4 regions of the Cohnella cellulosilytica genome follow, and region 3 is predicted to be linked to each of the others. Evidence: predicted binding sites of a transcription regulator. Region 3 holds the regulator's gene; each other region holds the start of a gene.
What was found. Region 3 encodes Rex, which represses fermentation and respiration genes when NADH is low (regulators of the CRP and FNR family bind a similar motif). Its sites were predicted from a motif close to TTGTGAAATATTTCACAA; they were not measured.
Positions count from the first base shown of each region.

Region 1: a site for Rex is predicted at 1,331-1,348, ahead of ACFFT4_RS26895 (hemerythrin domain-containing protein). Genes of this name have one in related genera too.
Region 2: a site for Rex is predicted at 1,441-1,458, ahead of nadA (quinolinate synthase NadA). Genes of this name have one in related genera too.
Region 4: a site for Rex is predicted at 1,066-1,083, ahead of ACFFT4_RS03965 (DoxX family membrane protein). Genes of this name have one in related genera too.

Region 1 covers NZ_JBHMDN010000047.1:5,524-8,732, reverse strand. Annotated here, with positions in the region: gene ACFFT4_RS26900 (anti-sigma factor domain-containing protein) at 1-882, shown strand, start outside; gene ACFFT4_RS26895 (hemerythrin domain-containing protein) at 1,405-1,926, shown strand; gene ACFFT4_RS26890 (hemerythrin domain-containing protein) at 2,002-2,490, shown strand; gene adhE (bifunctional acetaldehyde-CoA/alcohol dehydrogenase) at 2,515-3,209, shown strand, end outside.
Region 2 covers NZ_JBHMDN010000006.1:182,669-185,877, forward strand. Annotated here, with positions in the region: gene ftsH (ATP-dependent zinc metalloprotease FtsH) at 1-1,271, shown strand, start outside; gene nadA (quinolinate synthase NadA) at 1,489-2,427, shown strand; gene nadB (L-aspartate oxidase) at 2,480-3,209, shown strand, end outside.
Region 3 covers NZ_JBHMDN010000012.1:278,162-281,370, reverse strand. Annotated here, with positions in the region: gene ACFFT4_RS09630 (ATP-dependent DNA helicase DinG, 3'-5' exoribonuclease type) at 1-1,300, shown strand, start outside; gene ACFFT4_RS09625 (redox-sensing transcriptional repressor Rex) at 1,297-1,956, shown strand; gene ACFFT4_RS09620 (amidohydrolase) at 1,953-3,209, shown strand, end outside.
Region 4 covers NZ_JBHMDN010000007.1:200,544-203,752, reverse strand. Annotated here, with positions in the region: gene ACFFT4_RS03970 (glycoside hydrolase family 43 protein) at 1-683, shown strand, start outside; gene ACFFT4_RS03965 (DoxX family membrane protein) at 1,265-1,807, shown strand; gene ACFFT4_RS03960 (HAD family hydrolase) at 2,022-2,696, shown strand; gene ACFFT4_RS03955 (hypothetical protein) at 2,996-3,209, shown strand, end outside.

The DNA.
Region 1 (3,209 bases), on a different contig from region 3:
ATTCCGGACGAGCGCTGGATCGACTATCATCTCGGCAACTTAGGCAGAGCTGCGGCGGAGGCTTTGGAGAGACATGCGGAGAGCTGCTCCGTCTGCCGGGGCGCCTGCAAGATTTGGGCGGAACTGCTGGGCGTGCCGTCAGAGCAAGCTGTTGTCGTTTGCGAGGCGGCGGAGACTATCGGCAGTTTGGAAAAGTCGGAGAAGGCTGGCGTTCGGGAAACGGCGGGGGAGAATGGCGGTCGGCAAAAGCCGGTCGAGGCGGCCGGAGGCCCGAAGATGCCGGCTCCGCGCGTGTATCGTTCGCTGCGCCGACGGATGGCTTTGCTGGCTTTGATCCGCCGAGCGAAACGCAGGCCGGGGAGAATGGCGGCGGCTTGCGCGTGCGCCCTACTGCTTGGGGTAGCGCTGATCGGCCTGCTCAAGTATCCGTCGGCACAAGAGGAGCCGGCAGTCGCATCCGCGCTCGACGCGCAGCATTACGCACGGCTGCACGAGCCGGAGGGAGCGCGCTTGATGGAGCTTCCCGGCACTCGCGTCGTCTCGTCGACGGATATTGCGGCATGGCCCGTCGCTTCCTCTGCGATCAAGCCGCGGCGAAGCCTGACGGTGTGGATCAATGTCGACACGAAGGAGCTGTTCGTGCTGATGGAAGGCGTGCTCGAATCCGACGCCAGCGACGTGCAGGCGTGGGCGGACAGCAGCAGCCGCCTGTCGAACCTTGGCCTGCTGGAGTTTCACAGCGGACAGGGACATTTGTACTCGCACTTTCGCGAGATGACGGCGCCGGACGCTTTGCGCTTCACAATCGAGCCGAAAGGCGGCAGCGAGCTTCCGACGACGCCGGACAGCGCTCATGTTCGGTTGGCGAGCGTTGAAGAGTGAGCACGTATAGAAGGTGACGTACACGCGGCGGAAAATAGTTAATGGCATTAAGGATGCAGCCTCTACAGAAAGAGGGCATCCTTTTTTTATAGCGCGAAATCCTCATGATCCAGCCCATAGTACCGTCCCACAAGCTAATTCGCCACAATCTCCTCGTGATCCAGCTCATAGTACCGTCCCACGAGCTAATGCGCTACATTTTCCCCGTGATCCAGCCCATAGTACCGTGCCACAGGCTAATTCGCCACAATCTCCTCGTGATCCAGCCCCTAGCACCGCCGCCCATGCTGTACACGAGCTAATCCGTCGCCATTCCCTCATGGTTCAATCTACAGTGCCGCCACGCCTGCTGCGCATGCGAACCAATCTGTCGCCATAGCCCCGCAAATTACGCCAATTGCGGCAATCCTGTGTCCGTTGGCCTTTTAGATAAGAATTGTTTGTTACAATGTGATTTAATTCACAAGCGAATAAGAGGGACCGGTATATACTGGGGTCAAGAAGACGAAGGGAAGTGATCTCGTGGTAAAACTGCACGCCGCTATCGACCCTGACGCCCTTACCGAAGAGATGCGCGAGCGGATGCTCGAATCCTCTGTCGCCCGGGCGCGGCAAGAGCATGAAGCGCTGAAGGATGAACTGAGAAGCATTTACGACCAAGCCTGCGTTGTTCGCAACGATTCCGAAGAGAAAAGACTGAATCGCGAAATTCGCCAACTTCACGATTGCGTCAAAATGTTCATGAGACATTGGAGCGCCCACACCAAATGGGAGGATTCCGAGCTGTACCCGCAAGCGGCGTCTTATCTCGGCGCAGAGCCCGATCTGTTCCTGCTGATGGAGCAGGAATACGAATTGGCGGATCAATACTTACGGACGTTCCTGCGCGCGCTGGAGAAAGTCGAGTATCCGATCGGACAAGAGGAAGCGCGCAAAATGACCTCCTATCTCATCCAGGCTTATGCGGTGCTGAACAATCGGTTCCGGGAAGAGGACGAGATCATGCTGGATTTGACGGATAAGTCCAACGCTTACGGGTTCTAGCCAGCTGTTGGGAGCTGTACGATCCGAACAACCCGGGCGTCCGCAAGACGAATACGAGTTAAAGGAGTGTTTTCGATGCCTCACACGGTCAATTCCCCGCTGTACGACCTGTATATGAGGTACGACCAGTGGAAGGAAGAGCACGACGCGCTTTACGACAGGCTGCTCGAACTGTGCAGGCTGATGCGATGGAATCCCGGCAACTTCGATTATCCGTTCTGGGGAGCGCATCACCGCGGCGTGCACGAGAAGTTTGTCGCTTTTATGACGGATTGGAAGGCGCATTTGTCCAAGGAAAAGCAGGTCATCTATCCGATCGCCAAGTCCGCCATCTGCGGAGGGAGAATGGGGCCGGCGGCGGTGCTCGAGCAGGAGGACGCCATCGCCTGCCAGTTCTACGACGCGTACATGGCGGCCGTCGGCAGCGGGGAGTCCCCGGAGGAATGCTTGTCGCGCCTGCTGCAGGTGCTGATGATCGTCGCTGAGCATTTTCGGGTCGAGAACGAGACGGTCGTCCCGGCCGCCGAACGTTTATTGGAGGAAATCGAGTACATCGGATCTTAACCAAGCGAAGGAGGAACGATGCCCATGGCAGCCAAGGAGCAGGCTCAGGAAACGTTTGTCGCCGCCCAGAAGGAGGTCAATCTGCTGACCGCCCGAGCGAGGCAGGCCCACGAGGAATACATGAGGCTGGATCAGGACGACGTCAACCGAATTGTGCAGCAGATGGCGCTGGCCGGACTGGATAAGCATATGCCGCTGGCGAAAATGGCGGTGGAGGAAACCGGACGCGGCGTATACGAGGACAAAATCACGAAAAACATTTTCGCCACCGAATACATCTATCACAGCATCAAAAACGAGAAGACGGTTGGCGTCGTCGAAGACAATCCTTATGAGAACTACCGGGTCGTCGCCGAGCCGGTCGGGGTCATCGCCGGCATAACGCCGGTGACGAATCCGACGTCCACGACGATGTTCAAGGCGCTGATCGCGGCCAAGACACGCAACCCGATCATCTTCGCCTTCCACCCGTCGGCGCAGAAATCGAGCCGCGAAGCGGCAAAAACGCTGCTCGAGGCGGCGGTGGCGGCGGGCGCGCCCGAGCACTGCATCCAGTGGATCGATCAGCCTTCCGTCGAGGCGACGCAGCAGCTGATGAACCATAAGGACGTGGCGCTCGTGCTCGCGACCGGCGGTTCGGCGATGGTCAAGGCGGCGTACAGCACCGGCAAGCCGGCGCTCGGCGTCGGTCCCGGCAACGTGCCGTGCTTCATCGAGCG
Region 2 (3,209 bases), on a different contig from region 3:
TCGGCGCGTCCCGCGTACGGGATTTGTTCGAGAACGCCAAGAAGAACTCGCCGTGTATCATCTTTATCGATGAGATCGACGCCGTCGGCCGTCAGCGGGGCGCAGGCCTCGGCGGCGGACACGACGAGCGCGAGCAGACGTTGAACCAACTGCTCGTCGAGATGGACGGCTTCGGCGCGAACGAGGGCATCATCATCGTAGCCGCGACCAACCGTCCCGACATTCTGGACCCGGCCTTGCTCCGTCCCGGCCGTTTCGACCGGCAGATTACGGTCGACCGCCCGGATGTGAAGGGCCGCGAAGCGGTGCTGAAGGTCCATGCCCGCAACAAGCCGCTTAGCAAAGACGTCAAGCTCGGCACGATCGCCAAGCGGACGACCGGATTTACCGGCGCCGATCTGGAGAACCTGCTGAACGAAGCGGCGCTGCTGGCCGCTCGCCGCAACAAGAAGGACATCGCGATGATCGAGGTCGACGAAGCGATCGACCGTGTCATCGTCGGCACCGAGAAGAAGAGCCGCGTCATCAGCGATCGCGAGAAGCGCATCGTCGCTTATCACGAGGCGGGCCATACGATCGCGGGCTTCTTCCTGGAGCATGCCGATACGGTGCACAAGGTGACGATCATTCCTCGCGGCAAAGCCGGCGGATACGTCATCATGCTGCCCAAGGAAGACCGGATGCTCGTTACGAAGCAGGAGCTGCTCGACAAGGTGACCGGTCTGCTCGCAGGACGCGCGGCCGAAGAAATCTTCATCGGAGAAATCGGCACCGGCGCATACAGCGACTTCAAGCAGGCGACGAGCATCGTTCGCGCGATGATCATGGAATACGGAATGAGCGACAAGCTCGGAACGATGCAGTTCGGCAATTCGCAAGGCCAGGTCTTCCTCGGCCGCGATATCGGCCACGAGCAGAATTATTCCGACAAGATCGCGTACGAGATCGATCAGGAGATGCAGAGCATCACCCGCGAATGCTACGATCGGGCGAAGAAGCTGCTCGCGGAGAAGAGCGCGGAAATGCACCTGATCGCGAAGACGCTGCTCGACGAAGAGACGCTTGATCTGGATCAGATCAAATCTCTGATCGAGAAGGGCGTCATCGGCAACGGAGAGAGCGGCTCGGGAATGGCGGAATCCCACGCGGAGCCTAACGTGGATACGATGGGCAACGTCAAGGTGCGGATTCAAACCCGCGAGGACGGAGACCCGTACCCGTCGGGCCTGGATTTGCGCAAGGGAGAAGGCGGCTCCGAGGAGCCGAAATAATGACAGAGCGAGACGGGATGCTCCGGGCTGCGGCAACGCGCGGAGGCATCCCGTTTTTTTGTGAAAAAACCTTTACAGATCAATTGACAGTCCTATCCCGCAAGTGTAAATTAAATGTTAATGAACGAAGTGCTCTTCGTCCACAATATAGACAACATTCCCGCCATGTTTGTGCATGGATTCACAAACATTTGGCAGTCAAGGGAGGAGAATTCGCATGGAGGCCCTGGCCTTGGAGCGTAAAGCCGAGCAGAACCGCGAACTGCGCGAACGGCTGATGCAGCTGAAGAAGGAACGCAACGCCATTATTCTCGCTCATTATTATCAGCGGGATGAAATACAAGAGGTCGCGGACTTCAGGGGAGATTCGTTCCTCCTCGCGCAGAAAGCCGCGTCCACGGACGCCGACGTTATCGTCTTCTGCGGCGTCCATTTTATGGGAGAGAGCGCCAAGATTCTGGCTCCGCACAAGACCGTGCTCGTACCGGACGAACGAGCGGGCTGCCCGATGGCCGACATGGTCAATCCGATCGGCTTGCGGGAGCTGAAAGCGAAGCACCCGAATGCGAAAGTGGTTACGTATATCAATTCCTCCGCGGACGTGAAAGCGGAGACCGACATCTGCTGTACGTCGGCGAACGCCGTGAAGGTCGTCAACTCCGTCGACGCGGAGGAGATCATCTGGTGCCCGGACAAGAACCTGGGCCATTACGTCTCCCAGCATACCGACAAGAAGATGATCATCTGGGAAGGCTACTGCAACACCCACGACATGCTGACGATCAAGGACGTCGAAGAGATGCGGGCGAAATATCCGAACGCGCAGTTCGTCGTACACCCGGAGTGTCGTCCGGAAGTGGTCGAGATGGCCGACTTCGTCGGCAGCACGACCGGCATTCTGAAGTATTGCCGCGAATCGAGCCATGACGAGTTCATCGTCGGCACGGAGGACGGCACGGGATATCAATTGCGGCTCGACAGCCCGAACAAGCAGTTTCATTTCGCTTCGAAGTTCCTGGTATGCCCGAACATGAAGGTCAACAACCTGAAGAAGGTCGTTAAGGCGTTGGAGACGATGCAGCCGGAAATTTATGTGCCGCAGGACGTTGCGGACAAAGCTCGTTTATCGCTGGAGCGCATGCTGCTGGTCAAGTAATCGGCCGGCCGCCTGCGCTACTCTATTGTCGGAGTGGGAGACGAATACCCTTATGATTCCACGATACGTTGTCGATTTTGATCTGCACAAGCTTCCTCGCATAGATACGGACGTCATCGTGATCGGGGCCGGCATTGCCGGCCTTTTTACGGCGCTCAAATCGAGCGAGACGCAGCGGGTGCTGATGATTACGAAGAAGTCGCTGTTCGACAGCAACACCCGTTACGCGCAAGGCGGCATCGCCGCCGTGATGTCGGATGACGATTCCCCCGAGTTTCTGGCCCAGGACACGTTGGTCGCCGGAGCCGGTCTATGCGAGACCGCGGCGGTGGACGTTCTCGTGCACGAAGGTCCCCAGGGCGTGCAGGAATTGATTCGCTATGGCACGATGTTCGACGAAGAGGACGGGCATTACGCCTTGACCAAGGAAGGGGCGCACAGCCAGCGGCGCATTCTGCACGCGAACGGGGACGCAACCGGATACGAGATCGTTCGGGCTCTGGCGGAGAGAGTGAAGAACGGCTCCGGCATCGAGCTGTGGGACGATCATTTCGTGCTGGACCTGCTTACGGAGGACGGCGAGTGCCGGGGCGCGCTTGTGCAGAAGCCCGACGGCTCGCGCGTCGCGGTGTTCGGCAAAGCGACGATTCTATGCACGGGCGGGACGGGACAGCTCTACCGCTATACGACGAATCCGGAGGTCGCGACCGGCGACGGCGTCGCCATGGCTTACCGGGCGGGCGCGGATATCCGCGATATGGAATTCAACCAGTTTCACCCGA
Region 3 (3,209 bases):
GCCCAAGGCACCGGAAATTCGCGACGCCTGGGAACGCTGGATGGAGGCGCTGTTCGCGATGCTTGCCGCCAACGCACCGGCCGACGAAACCGGGAGCTTCACGCTGCGAATCAAGCCAACCGATCTTCCTGCGCAATGGGAGGCGCTCAGCGTGGACGGCAACAACGTCATCCAGCTGCTGTCGGACCTGATTCGCCCCCTGGAGAAGCTGACGGTCGAAATCCGCGAGGAAACGGACGAGTTGACCGTGCAGGGCCTGTTGACCGACCTCGGAGGCGTATTGAAGGACCTGTCCAACATTCGCGCCGATACGCAGTCGTTCGTGACGCTGGGGCGGCCCGAGTTCGTCTATTGGGCGGAGGGGCACTCTCAGTACCGCAACCGTTCCGTCAGCGTCTACGGGGCGCCTGCGGACGTCAGCGGGCTGCTTAAGGAAGGCATGTTCGACAAGAAGGCGAGCGTCGTCATGACCTCGGCGACTCTGACGATCGACAAGTCGTTCAAATACGTGACCGAGCAGCTCGGCCTGGGAGACGCGGAGCAGCGCGGCCGCCTCAAGACGGCGATGCTGCCGTCCCCGTTCCGCTATCGCGAGCAGGCGCTCGTGCTGATTCCGCGGGATTTTCCGGGGATCAAGGGCAGGGACGGCGAAGCGGCGTTCGTCGAGGCGCTGATCGGTTCGCTGCGGGACGCCGCGATAACGGTAGGCGGCAGAATGCTCGTCCTGTTTACCTCCTACCGCATGCTGAGGCACGTTCACGGCCCGCTCAAGGACAGTCTTGAGCCGGTCGGAATTCAGGTGCTCGGCCAAGGGGTGGACGACGGCAGCAGAAGCCGGCTGACCCAGCAATTCATGAAACGGCCGGCTTCGGTGCTGCTCGGGACAAGCAGCTTCTGGGAAGGCATCGATCTGCCCGGAGACGCGCTGACCTGCCTGGCGATCGTCCGGTTGCCGTTCCAGCCTCCCAACCATCCGGTGGCCGAGGCGAAGTCCGAGAAGCTTCAGGCCGAGAAGCAGAACCCGTTCATGAAGCTGTCGCTGCCGCAGGCGGTCATCAAATTCAAGCAGGGCTTCGGCCGTCTCGTCAGAACGGCCAACGACAAGGGTATCGTTATTCTGTACGATACGAGAGTCATCGACACGAATTACGGAAAATATTTTCTATACTCGCTGCCGGGACCGAAAATGGAACATCTGCCGCTGGCGGGCATGACGTCGAGAATCAAATCGTGGTTGAATCCGGAAGCCGACGGCGACAATAACGCGGCCGCCGCGCAAGAGAGAGGGGACATGCGATGAAGCCGATCAAAATATCCGAAGCCGTCGTCAGAAGGCTGCCGATTTATTTGCGCTACTTAAACGAACTTAGTCTCAGCGGTATTCAAACCGTATCTTCGCAGGATCTCGGAGAGAAGCTGGACCTGAACCCGGCGCAGATCCGCAAGGATCTCGCTTACTTCGGCGAATTCGGCCGCAAAGGGGTCGGCTACAACGTCGATTACCTGATCGAGAAAATCCGCCAGATTTTGAAGCTGGACAAGACGATGAACGTCGCTCTGGTCGGAACGGGCAACCTGGGACGTGCGCTGTGCAACTACAACATGTATATCAAGGACAATATGAAGATCGTCGCCGTGTTCGACGCGGACGTAAGCAAGTCCGGAACCTCGATCAATCATCTGAAGGTCCAGCCGATGCAGGAGCTGTCGGAGACGGTGCGCAAGCTCGATATTGCCGTGGGGATCATTACGGTGCCCGCCGGCGAGGCGCAGAACGTCGCCGACCGGTTCGTCGCGGCAGGCATCCGCGGGCTGCTCAATTTTGCGCCCGTCGTATTGAAGGCGGCTCCGGGTGTGCGCATCCATAACGCCGATTTTACCGCCGAGCTGCTCAGCTTGGCCTATTACATGGATCACCAAAACGAGGAAGAGCCGGAAAGGGACGTGGAGCAATGACGCGGCTGTTGATCAAGCAGGGCACGTTTGTAACCATAGATGAGAATTTGCCGGAGTTTCAAGGCTGGCTGGCTGTAGAAAATGGAAAAATCGCCGCGATGGGCGAAGGGGAAGCGCCGCAGGAGGAGACGGCCCGGGCGACCGAGACGGTGGACGGGAAAGGGCTATTGTTCATGCCCGGCCTTGTCAATACGCACGGCCATGCGGCGATGACGCTGCTGCGCGGAATGGCCGACGATCTGGTGCTGCAGGATTGGCTGCAAAACCATATGTGGCCGACCGAGGCGAAGTTTACCGGAGACGACGTCTACTGGGGCTCGGCGCTGGCTGCCGTCGAAATGATCAAGAGCGGAACGACGACCTTCGTCGACATGTACGATCATTCGCGGCGAGTCGCCGAGATGACGGAAGCCTCCGGGCTAAGAGCGAGTCTGGCCAGGGGCGTCATCGGCCTGTGCTCGGAGGAGGAGCAGAAAGCGAAGCTGGAGGACGCGATTCGCTTCGCGCGGGAATGGCACGGCCAGGCGGACGACCGGATTCGCGTGATGATTTCGCCGCACGCTCCGTACACCTGTCCCCCCGACTTTATTTTGAAGTTTGTGGAAGCGGCGCGCGAGCTGAATGTGCCGCTGCATACGCATATGTCCGAGACGCTTGCCGAGGTCGAGCAGAACGTGCGCGATTACGGCTGCCGTCCGGTCGAGCATCTGGACCGTCTCGGCGTGTTCGGCGGACCGGCGCTGGTCGCTCATGCGGTTCATCTGAACGACGAGGAAATCGCTTTGCTGGCCGAGCGGAAAGTGGCCGTATCCCATAATCCGATCAGCAACCTGAAGCTGGCGAGCGGCGTAGCCCGCGTGCCCGATTTGCTTAAGGCGGGCGTCACGGTGTCGCTCGGAACGGACGGCGCGGCGAGCAACAACAACCTCGACCTATTCCAGGAGATGACGACCGCGGCGCTGCTGCACAAGGGCGTAAGCGGCGATCCGACCGCCGTTCCGGCGACAGAGGCGCTTCGGATGGCCACGCTGTACGGAGCTCGCTCGATCGGGCTGGAGGGCGTTGTCGGGCAATTAAAAGTCGGCTTCAAAGCGGATCTCATCGCCGTTAATATCGCGCAGGCGCACTTCGTGCCGCGTACGGATTACGTATCCCATCTCGTCTATTCGGCCAGAGGCTCCGATGTCGTTCACGTATGGGTGGACGGCAAACAACTGCTGCGCGACGGCCGGCCGACGACGCTGGACGAGGAG
Region 4 (3,209 bases), on a different contig from region 3:
GAGCGGTGTGGGCGCCGACTCATATCGAGCACAACGGGAAATATTATCTCGTATTCGCCTCGAACGATATTCAAGCGGACGATGAGATCGGCGGCCTGGAAATCGCGGTCGCGGATCGCCCGGAAGGGCCGTATAGAGGTTATCTGGGGAAGCCGTTGGTGGGTCGCTTCATTCACCGGGCGCAGCCGATCGATCCGCATCTCTTCAAGGACGACGACGGAACGATCTACCTGTATTACGGAGGATGGGGGCATTGCAACGTTGCGCGCATGAATGACGAGATGAACGGCTTCGTCCCGTTGTCGGCCGACAGCGATGAAATCTTCCGCTCCATCACGCCCGAAGGGTATGTGGAAGGCCCGTGCATGCTGAAGAAGGACGGACTTTATTACTTCATGTGGTCCATGGGCGGCTGGACGAACGGCACCTATTGCGTCGCTTACGGCGTAAGCGACAGTCCGTTCGGTCCTTTCGAGAACAAGGGCACCATTCTGGAAAAGCAGGAGCCGATCGCGGACGGACCCGGTCATCACGGGTACCTGCACCTGCCGGAGAACGACGAATGGCTGATCGTCTACCATCGCAGAATCATCGGCGACACCGAGCCGGGCCATCGCCGGCTGTGCATCGATCGGATGCGGATTGGCGGCGGCACGATTCATCCGGTCGTGATGACCGTCTAAGGAGTTCGGGCCGCTTCGGCGGGTGGCTGGCTACTCTGGCGGCAAGGCCTTATTTTAGGGGCTGTCTCCTAAGAAACAAAGTCGTACTGAACGGTTATCGATGGATGATTAAACGTGCATCTATCTCCTTCCGCTGCTATACGATCCTGAAATGGGAACGGTAAACCCGTGACAAGGTGATTTCAGGACCGTATGAGGCAGTCTCCAGGAGATAGATGCACTTCTCTTTTCACCGATAATCTTGTACGCCTTTACTTAGGAGACAGCCCCTGTTTGGCCGTGAGCCGGGCCGAAAAAGCCCATCCGTTACCCGCGTAATTTTTACATAGAAGAGCCATCGCGCCCGATGATCTTTGTGTCGGTTTCATGAACATGCCGAACTTTGTGATTATAATCACAATCTCTTTGATCAAGTGGCCTTACAATAAAGACATGAAAGACAGACCAGCAAACGAGGACGGTGATCCCGATGTCAGGCAAGCGATCTCGCACATCGGCGAATAAGAGGATACAGGCGGACAGATAAGCGGATTTCAAGCAAAGGCTTCGCAAAAACAAAAACAACATTAGGAGTGAGTGTCATGATGAAACTTTGGAGAGAACACCGCATAGCGGCCTTGATCGTAACGATCGTCAGATTCGTCGTCGGATATGCCTGGTTAACCGCAGGCTGGCACAAGCTGACCGGAGCAACGCCGTTCGACGCCGGAGGTTTCCTGAACAACGCCATCAACAACCCGATCGTCGACAAAGCGACGGGCGAAGCGGTCTACCCGACTTACCTGGCGTTCCTGGAACACTTCGCACTGCCTAACGTGAAGATCATCAACGTGATGATCCCATGGGGCGAATTCCTTGTCGGACTTGGACTTATCCTTGGCACCTTGACGCTGACCGCCGCCTTCTTCGGGCTCCTGATGAACTTCATGTTCCTGTTCACCGGAACGGTAAGCACGAACCCTTGGCTCCTGCTGCTGGGACTGCTGGTCGTCGTCGCCGGAACGAACGCAGGGCGCTTCGGACTTGACCGTTACGTGCTCCCGCTGCTTCATAAAGGCACCGACCGCCTCTTCCACCGCAAGCCGAAGAACCCGACAACCGGCGAAGAAGCGTTGGCCAAATAGATAAAACCGAACAACGAAAGAGCGGCGAGGCATTTCCTCGCCGCTCTTTTTCTTGACCGCGCCCCCGGCTTGGAAGCCTGGCTTCTTATTGGATTTTCCGGATGCAGTCCACGGATCGGCACAGAGAGAATTTTAAACGATTCGGAAATGAGGCCCCGTCTTCAAGTACAATAGAAGCGATGACTAAAATAGAGAGCTGGGAGCGTGGGAGAAAGTGGCATTAAAAGCGGTCGTGTTCGATTTTGACGGAACGTTGGTGGATACGGAAACCGGCGCTTACGAGGCGATCTGCAGCATCTATGCCGAGCATGGGCAGGAGCTTGCCTTGGAGGCCTGGTCCGTCTGCATCGGAACGCACGGAGGGTTCGATCCCTATGTCGATCTTGAGCAGAGAACGGGGAAAACGTTGGACAAGGCGGAGCTTCGGGAGCTGTTTCGGAATAGACACGTCGAGCGGCTGCAAAGCGCGTCCCTTCGCCCCGGCGTTCTGGACAGGCTGGAGGAAGCGCGTCGGTTGGGGTGGAAAATCGGTCTGGCATCCAGCTCGGACCGCGCATGGATAGAGGATCATCTTAGCAGGCAGGGAATTAGAGATTATTTCGAGGTCATTCGCTCCTCCGACGACGTGAAGCGGGTCAAGCCGGACCCGGAGCTGTACGTCCTTGCCGCTGAAGCGCTGGGAGTCGCGCCGGAGGAGGCGCTTGCCGTCGAAGATTCGATGAACGGACTGCGCGCCGCCAAAGCCGCGGGACTGTGGGGACTGGCCGTCCCGAACCCGGTAACGGCGCAGATGGATTTCGGACAGGCCGATATTTTTGTGGACGGTCTGGATCGGAAAACGTTCGCCGAAATCGAAGCGGAGCTGCAAGCCCGCATCGTGCAGAAATAAACGAAAAACCGCCCCGGGACTTCTGTTCTCAAATCGGATCGAAGGACCTGTCCCTTCTTGCTCGCTGCCCGCCATTAGGCGGGCAGTTTCCATTTCCCTCTCTTGGAATTGACCTGGTTCGTAACGCTGCCGACAAAAGAGTAGACGATATGCACGATCCGAGACCGTTAGACGACATACTCGGCCCGGAATCGACAAAGCCCGATAAAGGAAAGGAAAAACCTGCAAAAAAATTAGTAGATTTCGCCTAATACTTTTGTTATATTAATCCTAACATCTAACAGATATGGAGGATTTTCATGACAAATTCGAAGGTTATGAAATGGGTAACGGGAGCTTTTGAAATCTTTTTGGGAATTCCGGTGCTGGGCGGTTTGATTATTATCGGAACCTATTACACTCCGCTTGTCGTTATGCTCGTTTTGCACATCATCACGTTAATTCTTTCGTCGAGAAATAACGAAGTGAAATACGGGTCCATCTTAGGAATCGTAACATCTCTCGTCGCATGGA